Regions from separate parts of the Priestia sp. YIM B13486 genome, predicted to be linked through region 1. Evidence: riboswitches for the same ligand, from Rfam matches in the RefSeq annotation. Region 1 holds a riboswitch; each other region holds the start of a gene.
The links. A riboswitch is a leader RNA that binds a small molecule or an ion and turns the genes downstream of it on or off. The one in region 1 is predicted to bind cobalamin.

Region 2: it holds a riboswitch for cobalamin, as region 1 does, so the genes downstream of both, ACFX4G_RS05240 (ABC transporter substrate-binding protein) here and ACFX4G_RS20105 (HoxN/HupN/NixA family nickel/cobalt transporter) in region 1, are expected to answer to the same signal.
Region 3: it holds a riboswitch for cobalamin, as region 1 does, so the genes downstream of both, ACFX4G_RS04145 (ribonucleoside-diphosphate reductase subunit alpha) here and ACFX4G_RS20105 (HoxN/HupN/NixA family nickel/cobalt transporter) in region 1, are expected to answer to the same signal.
Region 4: it holds a riboswitch for cobalamin, as region 1 does, so the genes downstream of both, ACFX4G_RS18840 ((2Fe-2S) ferredoxin domain-containing protein) here and ACFX4G_RS20105 (HoxN/HupN/NixA family nickel/cobalt transporter) in region 1, are expected to answer to the same signal.

The regions. Positions count from the first base shown of each region.
Region 1 covers NZ_JBHZOZ010000008.1:93,987-97,091, forward strand. The annotation lists gene ACFX4G_RS20100 (M20 family metallopeptidase) at 1-93, opposite strand, end outside; gene ACFX4G_RS20105 (HoxN/HupN/NixA family nickel/cobalt transporter) at 323-1,120, opposite strand; cobalamin riboswitch at 1,254-1,436, opposite strand; gene ACFX4G_RS20110 (organic hydroperoxide resistance protein) at 1,542-1,961, opposite strand; gene ACFX4G_RS20115 (undecaprenyl-diphosphatase) at 2,114-2,707, opposite strand; gene ACFX4G_RS20120 (ABC transporter ATP-binding protein) at 2,854-3,105, opposite strand, start outside.
Region 2 covers NZ_JBHZOZ010000002.1:205,594-208,698, forward strand. The annotation lists gene ACFX4G_RS05230 (YpjP family protein) at 1-460, shown strand, start outside; gene ACFX4G_RS05235 (thioredoxin family protein) at 649-963, shown strand; cobalamin riboswitch at 1,054-1,186, shown strand; gene ACFX4G_RS05240 (ABC transporter substrate-binding protein) at 1,445-2,404, shown strand; gene ACFX4G_RS05245 (adenosylcobinamide amidohydrolase) at 2,493-3,101, shown strand.
Region 3 covers NZ_JBHZOZ010000001.1:815,423-818,527, forward strand. The annotation lists gene ACFX4G_RS04145 (ribonucleoside-diphosphate reductase subunit alpha) at 1-1,715, opposite strand, end outside; cobalamin riboswitch at 1,849-2,034, opposite strand; gene menC (o-succinylbenzoate synthase) at 2,315-3,105, opposite strand, start outside.
Region 4 covers NZ_JBHZOZ010000007.1:120,863-123,967, reverse strand. The annotation lists gene ACFX4G_RS18850 (M42 family metallopeptidase) at 1-423, shown strand, start outside; gene ACFX4G_RS18845 (hypothetical protein) at 774-932, shown strand; cobalamin riboswitch at 1,079-1,257, shown strand; cobalamin riboswitch at 1,376-1,555, shown strand; gene ACFX4G_RS18840 ((2Fe-2S) ferredoxin domain-containing protein) at 1,657-2,037, shown strand; gene cobJ (precorrin-3B C(17)-methyltransferase) at 2,051-3,105, shown strand, end outside.

The DNA.
Region 1 (3,105 bases):
ATCTTCAAGCATATCTTGTTCGTGTTCTTTTAAATAACTAAACACGCTTTGTTCTACCATTACCTGACTCAAATCAATTCCTCCTCCAAACAACCCCTGCTGCTTGCATTAAATGCTTTTATTTATTTTACGTATAACTATGTTCTACGTTTCACATAACGACCTTAAATTATCCTTAATTATAATGGTTTTCAGACAATTTTCCATCCTTTAAATACAGATAATACTTTAACTTATTCATAACCGACCGAAAATAGCCATAAACTTCAACAAATTCATACAAAAAAGCTTCAATCTTCAACAGATTAAAGCTTTCGTTTGACTAATTGACATTTATTTTAATATTTTTCCCTTTTGACTTCACACTCACAAAAACAAACATAGACACTAAAAAAATAAACAGAATAACGCCAACCATTTCAAAGTTTACTTCGGCCCATGGGTTAAAGAAAGTGAATGCTAAATAGAACGACACACCATACGCGAGGACAACAATAACCCAGCCCATCAAGCGGGAAGCAGATTGTCCAAATTTACTCGATTCATTCACCATTTTATGTACAATCATCGAATCGATTGTATCTGTAAGCATCATGCCAAACATAAACACTAGTCCCAACAAAAGCGGCGTATACTTGCCTGCGTTCCCTGCAGCTAGAGACCACACGGCCGTTTGACTGACCGTTTCGGCTGCTAAAGCGAACAATGCCCCTACAAGAATAATTAAAAAAGGATTCGTTGTTCCTTTTGCGATTTTCGGAATAAACTTCCCTTTTAATCCGCTCAGCTGAAACTCTTCTTCTTTATTTTTAGTTCGAAGCAAATGATATGTGTTTAATGTTCCAATCAGAAAGAGAGAGATAATGGATACCCAAGATGCAAAATGATCGAAATATGAAGGAAACGTAAAATTCTTCATCACCACGCCCAGCACCCCGGCCGTGACGGCCACCATTCCTCCATGACCTAGTGAAAACAGCGTTCCAACCCACGGGGCAAAACGGCTGCCCATTCTCCAATTATATCGGGTCTGGCCATCAATAAAAGCTAAGTGATCTGCATCCAATCCGTGCCTGATTCCTAATAAAAAGACAAGTAAAAAAACTGATAAACCTTCCATTTCCTACACTCCTTTTTTTAAAATAAAACGTAAAAAAGCCTCAATTCTATAGAAATTGAGGCCGTGTCGGCATATGAAAATAAACAGCAATTGCTCACTGCGTACCTTGATACACCGCCTCTTTCCTAGAAGAGTCAAGTGTACAGAATAGGTAGGTCTCCTGGCTTGAGATCATCATTTTCTACCGCCTTCCCCATTTTGAGTGACGATAAGATAGAAAACTCCCTGCTTACAGTGGCTGGACCGCTCGAGATTTGCACTCGATTCCCTGTTACCTCTTACGCTATGTAAGAGCACCTAAACTGTGCGAATGATTCATTTTCTTCCTCATTATACTAGTACCGCTTACAAATGAATAGAGAAAATTCAAATAAAAAAGCCCTGCTAAGCTTTACATGCTTAGCAGGGCTTTTTAAAGCAATTAAACTACTTCTACCGTTACGTCTACGTTGCCGCTGATTGCTTTTGAATACGGACAGTATGAATGAGCTAGGTCTACATATTTTTTCGCTGTTTCTAAATCTAAGCCTTCGATATGTGCTTCAAGCGCTACTCCAATTTTCACTCCTTGATCAGCTTTATCAGGAAGCAGCTGAACAGTAGCTTTTACTTCACTGCTTTTGATTTCTACGTTATGTTTTTTCAACATAAATTCTAACGCGCTGTTGAAACAAGCACTGTATCCAGCTGCAAACAGCTGCTCTGGGTTTGTTGCTGTTGTTGCTTCTCCACCAAGCGCTGGAGGTGTTGCAACGTCTAAGTTAAAGATGTTATCTAAAGAGTGAACTTCTCCTGTTCTTCCACCTGTGTTAACGACTGTTGTTTCATATAAAGCTTTCATGTATAAACCTCTCCTCTTTTTCATTAATTTTATTAAAAGTTTTTTATTTATCGTTTCTGTGATTTAATTTTACACAATTTAATTTTAAAAAACAAGTATTAAATACATTAAAAATTTCCCAATAAAAAAAGCCGCGTATTTGCGACTTTTTCTTAATAATATTGAGACTGTTCGTCATAAGCTGATTTTCGAAAAATAGACAAGTTGGTAATGGACCTCATCAGTTTCGTATTAAAAATAACATAATGAATAAACAGCGCCAGCACGCAGCCTAAAACGGCTCCTGTTAACACATCGAATGGATAATGAACGCCAACCCATACGCGTGAAAAGGCAATGAGTACGCCCATGACAACCCACATGCGTCCTGAACGTTTGAAATGCAGCCAAATGGTAAAAGTGATAACTAATGCAGATGTAGCATGATCGCTTGGAAATGAAGAATTTGCGGCGTGATCAACAAGCTGATTCACGTGGTGAGAGATAAACGGACGATCTCGATAAGCAAATAAACTAATCACTTTATTGATAATGACTCCTGTGGCACAAGCACACAAAGCTTGAAATGCTACAACACGGCTGCCGTTTTTATTAATAAGTAAAAACAAGCCGAGTAAAACGATAAGTACATACTGGGCATAATCTGCAAAGAATACCATCAGCGAATCTAGAGGCTTTACGTGTGAGGCATACTGATTCACCGCGTGGAAGATGGTATAATCTACTGAATTAATAGCTGATAACATAATCGAAATCCTTTCTTATTTTTAAATGTCATTAGCTATCTTATCAGTTTCTTGAGAAAATGAACATGTTTTTGTCAGAAGCTTCCTAACTGGTATTTATAAATAATGTATTCAGACTGAGTAGTAAACCAACGGACTTTCGCCCATTAACTCACCTGTGAGTGATCCACAATATTTTTTTGCAAAAAGATTTCCTCTAAAGAAGGTTCTTCGACGTGAACTTGATAAATGTCGATGCCGCATTGAATCAATTCGCGAATAATAAGAGGAATATTTCTTTCTTTTTGAAGCATCACTTTTGTGTACATGTGATGGTATTCAACTTCGGGACTCAACGTACGGAAAAACTGTTGAATATATTCTTTATGACTGCTTGGGTAGGGATCATGTTTAATCAT
Region 2 (3,105 bases), on a different contig from region 1:
TGTCACAGCTGTTATAGAAGATATTCATTTGCCATATGAAGAACCAAAATATGAAGACGTTTCATCATTTGTTACGTATGCAATGGAATCAGCTGAAAAACAGTCAGTGGAAAAATTCGGAACAAAAATTGGACCTGTCATTGAAGATGAATTTCGTCAAGCAGTGTTACCTAAAATTGAAGAAGTGCTGACCGACATTGGCACTGAACGTGAACAGTCAATTCAGAATCTCGAGATAAGCGAGCATCCTGCTGCTGGCTACGGTGAAAAGATTTTCCATGTATATGACCGGGAAACCGGTCAGGACTTAATACGATTTCATGTACGGCGTGAAAATCCTCCAAAAGATGGATACTGGTTTAATTTTCACTATCATGCGGCTGCAGATAATTTTCAGAAGCATTATGATTTAGGGAAAATTTATTGGAACCGAAACATGCCGCCTAAATGGTTTAGCTGATAATAGACACAACATTCTGCGATTTCGAAATGTTAGCTTTTTTAAGCTAGCATTTTTTTACGTCTAAAACCGTTAGGGTCTAAATAAGCTGAAACATTAGCACAACGATAAAAAAATCGTTTATAATGAAGTCAGACTTCTTACCATAGAATAGTGAGAAGGAACGAATAGATGCTGGAGGTAACACAATGAAACAATTTACGGAAGAAAAACAATTTCGCGAACAAATTAAGAACGAAACACTAAGCGTTGGGATTTTTACGACAACGTGGTGTCCTGATTGCAAACGTTTGGATATGTTCATTGATGAAATCGTTGATGAAAATACAGATAAAGCATGGTTTAAAATTGACAAGGATGAGTTTGAAGAACTTTCTGCTGAAAACAATGTAATGGGTATTCCTTCTCTTCTTGTATATAAAAACGGTGAAAAAATTGCACACTTGCACAGTGCAAATGCTAAAACGCCTGAAGCGGTCCGTGAATTTTTAGCAACTCTTTAATCCCTTAAGCTGCGAGAGCATTCTCGCAGCTTTTTTTGTGAGAATGGCTATTTCCATTTTTCCATGAGTGGGGTATACTAGGACAAGTGAATAATCGTAAAGCAATAAGGTCTCAATTTAAAGATTGAGTGAAAAGGGAAGTCTGGTGAAAAACCAGCGCGGTCCCGCCACTGTAAGCGCTTTGTGCGTAAGTCAGGAGACCTGCCTTATTGTTAGCTGTGAAACCTTCGAGGAAGGGTGAAGCAGGGTAATGAACATACATATCAAGTATAGTGAACGGATTCTTTTCCTGCTTATCTTGACGTTACCTGCTTTGCTTTCAATTGAAAGTAAAGCTTTTTTATTTTGAAGCTGCCGGCGAGCAGTATACATAGTCAAAGCGGAAAAACGGGATAGCGCTGCTTTTTGCATGATCATTTGCTTTTTCTTTAACGTGGAGGTTTCGTATTCACAATGAACAATATATAGGGGGAGTATTTAGATGAAAAAATGGCTTTCGTATTCCATTATTGCACTGTTAGTCATCGTACTTGCTGCATGCGGTGCAGGCAGCCAAAGTAACAGTGATAAAAAAACGAAGCAAGATACGGCACAAACGTCACAAGCTGCATTTCCAGTGAAGGTAAAAGACGCGCGTGATAAAGAAATTACGTTGAAAAAACAGCCTAAGAAAATTGTTTCCTTAATGCCAAGTAATACGGAGATTGTATATGCCCTTGGCCTTGAAAAAGAATTAGTCGGTGTTACAAGCAACGATGATTATCCTAAAAGCGTAAAGAAAAAAGCGCAGGTAGGAGATATGAACGTTAATGCGGAAAAAGTTATTGCTTTAAATCCTGATTTAGTGCTGGCACACGCTTCAAGTATGGGCGTTTCGGATGAAGTATTTAAACAAATTGAAAGTGCGGGTATTCCGGTATTTGTTGTAAAAGATTCAACAACGTTTGATACGGTTTATGATTCTATTACGCAAATCGGTAAATTAACAGGTAAAACAAAAGAAGCTAATCAAACAATTAAAGACATGAAAGAAAAAGTAGCTTCAATTGAGAAAAAAGCAAAAACGATTTCAAAAGAAGATCGTAAAAAAGTATGGATAGAGGTATCAGGAGCTCCTGAGATTTATACAACAGGAAAAGGTACGTTCATGAACGAAATGCTTACTATGATCGGTGCTGATAACGTAGCAGCTAGTGAAAAAGGTTGGGTTAAGTTTTCTGAAGAGCAAGTTGTTAAGTTAAACCCTGACGTTATTATCGCAACGTATGATGCAGACAAAAATGAGATTATGAAGCGTCCCGCTTGGAGCAGCATGACTGCTGTAAAAGAGGGTAACATCGAGAAGGTTGATCAAAACAAAATCAATCGCTTAGGACCTCGTATTGTAGATGGCTTAGAGGACTTAGCAAAAGCAGTATACCCTGAGGTGTACAATAAATAAGAAGAGGGACCATATTCCAGTTCGAATTGAAAAGGGGATTGGTCCCTTTTCACATCTTAAAATTGAAGAAAGGCCTGAGCTTTTAATCATGAAAACCGAGACTTCTTATAAAACATACAGCTCAGGGGTTTTAGGAACAGGCATTACGGAAACGGACACCTTTTACAATCGATTTGTTCACAAAGACTATTATTCAGATACTCCTTCTTTGGAGTATGAGCAATATTTGATGAAAGAAAATGTGCGCCATGAGCAAATCGTAGGGTTGATGACAGCCGTTTGGTTAAAAGAAAGAGCGGTTTACTGTTATGAAGGCTACGGAGTAAGAGTAGCTTCCGTGATAACGGCTGGAGTAGGAAACGCAGTAGATATTACAGCTGACGAAGCTGTCCCATTTTATTCCTCTCCTGGTACAATTAATATGTTTTTTTTCGTGGAAGGTACGCTTACGGATGCAGCGTTTTTACAGCTTTTTATTGCGGCCACAGAAGCTAAAACAAAAACGCTGTCACAGCTGGGCGTCATAGATCCGGCTACAAAGACGATTGCTACGGGAACATCTACGGACAGCATCTCAGTTGCAGCGTCTCAGCAAGGACCATTATATGAATATGCAGGCTCTATGACCGCTTTAGGGCAAGCGGTAGCTAAGCTGGTGAAAATAAGCTTAGAGCAGGGACTTAAGGGAAAGAGGTGAAGAA
Region 3 (3,105 bases), on a different contig from region 1:
TTCATGCTTGCCTGTACGGTTAAGTAAGCAATTTGCTCGTACAATTCATCGCAATATGCTACCGCTTCATCTGTTTCCCATGCTATTTTCTTTAAGGCAAGCAGATGGTTCCAACCAAATGTGCCAAGTCCTACTGCGCGGTACTTTTGATTTGTTAGTTTTGCTTGAAGTACTGGCAAATCATTTAACTCAATAACGTTATCAAGCATGCGTACTTGAATTGGAATTAAACGTTCAAGCACATCTTCAGTTACGGCTCTCGCTAAGTTGATAGAAGAAAGATTACATACAACAAAATCGCCCGGATTCTTTGTAATAATAATTTTTCCGTCTTCCGTAATTTCCTCTGTTACGACCGTTGTGCTTTGGTTTTGCGTAATTTCTGTACATAAGTTGCTGCAGTAGATCATGCCCTCGTGGCGGTTTTGATTAGCTCGGTTAACCGTATCACGATAAAACATATAAGGCGTTCCGGTTTCAAGCTGGGAAAGCATAATGCGCTTGAAGATTTCAATAGCAGGTACTGTTTCTCTTGAAAGCTGTTCATTATTTGCACACTCAGCGTAACGAGTGCGGAACGAACCGCTGCCTTCTTCTTCATCATAAAAATCTTCTAACGAGTAGCCCATCAGCGTACGAACTTCGTGAGGATCGAATAAGTGCCAGTCTTCACGTGCCTCTACTTTTTCCATAAACAAATCTGGCAAACATACGCCAGTGAATAAATCATGCGTGCGCTGACGTTCGTCACCATTGTTCAAACGCGCGTCTAAGAATGAAAAGATGTCTTTGTGCCATACGTCTAAATATACGGCAATAGCTCCTTGTCGTTGACCTAGCTGATCGACACTTACAGCCGTATTATTTAGCTGTTTCATCCATGGAATTGTTCCTGATGATACGCCTTTAAAACCTTTTATATCACTTCCTCGGCTTCTAATATGACCGAGGTAGACACCAATTCCGCCTCCATTTTTACTAAGCGTGGCCAAATCTGTATTGCTATCATAAATACCGCGTAAGCTGTCATCAATCGTATCAATAAAGCAGCTAGATAGCTGTCCGTAGCTCTTTCCTGCGTTTGAAAGTGTTGGTGTGGCAACCGTCATATATAGACTAGACAGCGCCCAGTACGCTTCTTTTACTAATGCTGTTCGATTTTCTTTCTTTTCTTGAGACATCAGCGTCATAGCAATGATAAGAAAACGTTCTTGCGGTAATTCGTATACGCGCTTATCATGTGATGTCGCTAAATAGCGATCTGCTAATGTCAACAATCCAATGTATGTAAATAAACGATCGCGTTCAGGAATAATGACTGAAGCAATTTCATTAATTTCTTCTTCTGTATATGTTTTTAATAGCTGCTTATTATAAATGCCGATTTTTGTTAGTTCTTGAATAAGCTGATAAAACGACCCGTATTTCTCTTTTTTATCGTAACCTCGGTTGTCCGCAGCTTTTCGATATAGTTCGTTTAAGTAGACGTCTGCCGCTACGTACGTCCAATCGGGTTCTTCCATTGAAATACGCTCTAAGGCTGCCAAAATTAGGACGTTTGCAACCTTTTCGTCCGTCATATTTTCCTTTACTGTAACAGTTTGAATAACCTTTTCCTCATAAAAAGAAAAATCAAGCTGCGTAAATTCTTTTTTTAAACGTTCAATATATGCAGTTAATTCATGTAGAATTGTAGGCTTTAATGTATTCACCATAAATATGGCTCCTCTCTTCACTTCAAAATAAAAAATCGCTCACCGTACCTCGGTGAGCGAATAGAACGAAGATAGAAGAAGACACTAAGTCTTTTCTCAATCCTCGCTCTACCCTCTCACCTCCCGAAGAAGATAAAACGACATAAAAAAGGCAGGTCTCCTGACTTATGCTTCTTTTTACTTTAAGGCCTTCCCATGATGTTTACTCACAGTGGATTTCCTTATTTCATCAGCATTCACAGTTGCGGGGACAGCTTTGGATTTTCACCAAATTCCCTTTTAAGTCTTTTTATCAGACACCTTTTTCACTGGAAAACACAAAATATAGTATTTTATTATGGATTTCAAAACAACATATTGTGTTATGTTATAAACACATTATATAGGACAACTTAGAAAACTATCAACCTATTTTCAAAAATAATTTTGTTTTTTACGATAAAACTCTTCGACTTTTTTCATCAAACTATTCCATCATAACATGTTTTGACACGCTTGATGGAACAATGTGCTCTTTTTAAAAAATTTGTCCTATTTTTCTACTAAACATTGACAACCTCAATAAAAAAAACCGTTTTTCATCAAAAAACGGTTGTTAATTATTTGTATTCTTTTTCAAATGCTGTGATTGTTTTGATAAACTTTTTATCAATATCGTATCCTATCCCCGGTTTTCCCTTCACCTTTATTACTCCGGCTTCTACCTCTACTTCGGGCTTAATAATATCTTTTTCCCAATAGCGAGACGACGCAGAAATATCACCTGGTATCGTGAAAGAAGGCAGTGTGGCAAGGGCAAGGTTATGAGCTCGTGAAATCCCTGCTTCTAACATTCCTCCAACCCAAAGTTTTACACCATGCTGGGCGCATAAATTATGAATTTGCTTTGCTACGGACATTCCGCCAACTCGCCCGATTTTCACATTGATAATCTTACAGCTTTCTTGTTCGATTGCATGACGTGCATCTTCATAGCTCACAATACTTTCATCTAAGCAAATTGGCGTCTTTATTTGCTTTTGTAACAATCGATGATCAAGGATATCATCAGAACTTAACGGCTGTTCGATCATCATTAAATTCAATTCATCTAGTTTCTTCAATGAATCACTATCGCTTAACGTATAGGCCGAATTGGCATCAGCCATAAGAGGAATGCTTGGAAATTCATCTCGAATTTGTTTCAGTAGCTCATAGTCAGCACCCGGCTTAATTTTCACTTTAAAGCGCTTATAGCCATCTTTCATGTAAGTCTTTATTTGTTCTTTCATTACAGAAATGTCATTTAAGCCAACTACCACTCCAGCTTCTACAGCAGGCCTTACTCCGCCAATTACTTCAGATAACGGCTTATTTTGCCGCTTTGCATACAAATCCCATACAGCACAGT
Region 4 (3,105 bases), on a different contig from region 1:
TACACTACGCATTTTCTCATTTCAAATAATGAAGAAATTGGATACGGAGGGAATTCGAACATTACGCCTCAAACAGTAGAATACTTAGCGGTTGATATGGGTGCTATGGGAGATGGACAATCTACCGATGAATACACCGTGTCTATTTGTGTAAAAGATTCAAGCGGCCCATATCATTACGGTTTGAGAAAGCATTTGGTGGAGCTAGCTAAGCAGCATGATATTCAGTACAAATTAGATATTTATCCGTTTTACGGATCAGATGCTTCTGCTGCTATTCGTGCCGGACACGATATCGTACACGGCTTAATTGGTCCAGGAATTGATTCTTCTCATGCGTTTGAGAGAACGCATCAAGATTCATTAAACCATACGTATAAGCTTCTTTATCACTATGTGCAATCGAACATGGTTCTGCTTTAAGAAAGCAATATTTAATTAGTGTATTTTTATGCAAAATAAAGAGCAGGATGAGATTGTGATGTCTGTACTTTCCTTTCCTAAAAAAGAAGCCGGCTGTCCGGCTTCTTTTTTTAATAAATACTATATATTTTTTACTGGTGAAGCAACAGTTGGTTAAAAAAGCACCTTTTTAAAGAGGTATAATATTGCTTAAACCTTTTGTACATTTTGTTCATTTACAGAAGTTAAAATGTTTTTAAATTTTTAAAAGTTTCTTGTGACAAGTTTTGTAGAATGGGTTTTCAAAAGGAAATGGTTTCGGCATAATGTGGATATAGCGATCACTACAATAATCGGAGGCGAATCTTTTCATGTGGGTACTGACGGTATATGCTGGAAAAGAAATGAAAATGTTTGAATTTGAAACTGAAAAGCAGGCGAGAGAAGCTTTTGCCAAAACAAATGGCTGTAAAGTTCTTTCAGAAGTGGTGTATTATAATGATCCTCATTTAACATTAGTAGCTATATAATGAAAAAACAAGAGCTGACTTTATGCTCTTGTTTTTTTATAGGTGCTTGTATCTTCCGAAAAGAATAGAGTTGAAATAAAAAAAAATGTACGCTATGATATGGTAGTTACTTCTATTATTCTGATAGTTTAAAAGGTTCATATATATCAAACAGCAACAGTAAAGATGCCAAGAAGGCTTAATAGGGAAACTGGTGAAAGACCAGTACTGCCCCCGCAACTGTAAGTGTGGACGAACGAGTATAACCACTGTGAAAAAATCACGGGAAGGTTCTCAAGTAGAATGATACACAAGTCAGGAGACCTGTCTTTATTGTGAAGTTTCTATTTCTCCGGGGAGCGGGAAGGGAAACGTTGGCTTAAAGTGGCATTCGTGTACACTCTTATTCTGACGTTTTACCCGCTCGCATATTAGCGAAGCGGGTTTTTCTCGTATCGAAAAACTACATATCGTGCAAAAAAGGTGCGCAATGTTCACATTGCGTTAAATGGGAAGTCTGGTGTGAAGCCAGCGCGGTACCCGCCACTGTGAAGAGGAGCTGATTGCATATGCCACTGTATTTGGGAAGGCGCAATCAAGTGATGAATCGAAGTCAGGAAACCAGCCTTTTTCTAATGCGAAGCTTACCCTACGGGATATAGGTGGAAGTGCAAAAACTTAGTTTGAATTTTCTGCGCCTCTATCATTGATAGAGGCGCTTTTTTTAGTAAAGGAGCGAATGAGTGTGACGACGTGGAACTTAAACGGAACAAAACATCACGTATTGATTTGTAATGGAAGCAGCTGTATGAGAAAAGGTGGAGAAGAAGCCACACAAGCTATTCGAAATAAAGTGACGGAACTGGATTTGGATGAAACGGTTCATACAACGCGTACGCGCTGTAACGGACGATGCAAAGATGCTCCTGTAGCTATCGTCTATCCTTCAGGAGATTGGTACAAGCAGGTCACTGAAACCGTGGCTCACCGGATTGTCGAAGAGCATTTAGCAGGAGGCTGCAGTGTAAAGGAATCGCTTATTTATGAATATGATCAAAATGGTTTCGTTTCTCCGGAAAACAGTGACTCCATAGAAGGAATTGACAAAGTAAAAAGTAACGCATAAAGGAGGAGCTAGCATGAAAGGTAAACTGTTAGTTATTGGATTTGGGCCGGGGAGCTTTGAACATATTACACAGCGAGCAAGAGAAGCCATTCAAGAAAGTGATATGATCATCGGTTACAAAACCTATGTGGAATTAATTCAAGGACTGTTAACGAATCAGCAAATTATTAGTACGGGAATGACCGAAGAAGTAAGCCGTGCACAGGAAGCTGTAAAGCAAGCCGAAGCAGGAAAAACCGTAGCTGTCATTTCGAGCGGAGATGCAGGAGTATACGGAATGGCAGGCCTTGTATATGAAGTGTTGATTGAAAAAGGCTGGAAAAAAGAAACGGGCGTAGAGCTGGAAGTAATTCCTGGCATTTCGGCTATCAATTCATGCGCATCTCTCCTTGGAGCGCCCGTGATGCACGATGCTTGTACGATTAGTTTAAGTGACCACCTTACGCCGTGGGATCTAATCGAAAAAAGAATTGAAGCAGCTGCACAAGCAGATTTTGTAGTGGCTTTTTACAACCCAAAGAGCGGAAGACGAACAAGACAAATTGTTGAAGCGCAAAGGATTCTATTAAAGTACCGTTCTCCTGATACGCCTGTTGGTCTTGTGAAAAGCGCTTATCGTGACCGTGAAGAAATCGTAATGACTAACTTAAAAGACATGTTAAACCATGAAATAGGCATGCTGACTACCGTTGTTGTCGGAAATTCATCTACGTTCTTTTACGACGATTTAATGATTACACCACGCGGGTATCAGCGGAAATATACCCTCAACCAAACGGAGCAGCCGCTAAGACCGCATCAGCGACTTCGAAAAGAAGCAGAACCATGGGCTCTCGATCAAGAAGAGACTGTAGAGCAAACAGCTTCAGCAATTGAAGCAGTTCAGACCAAACCAGAAGAAACAGCAACTTCACGAGCTCTTGCAGAAGAAGCGCTTCAAGCAATTTTAGGTGAAACCACTTCTGGGGTCGTACACCAGCCAATACAGTCAATTTTCGAAGTCGCGGTTAGTCCAGGACTTGCCAATAAGAAATTCACGCCTGTTCAAATGACAACACTAGCAGAAGT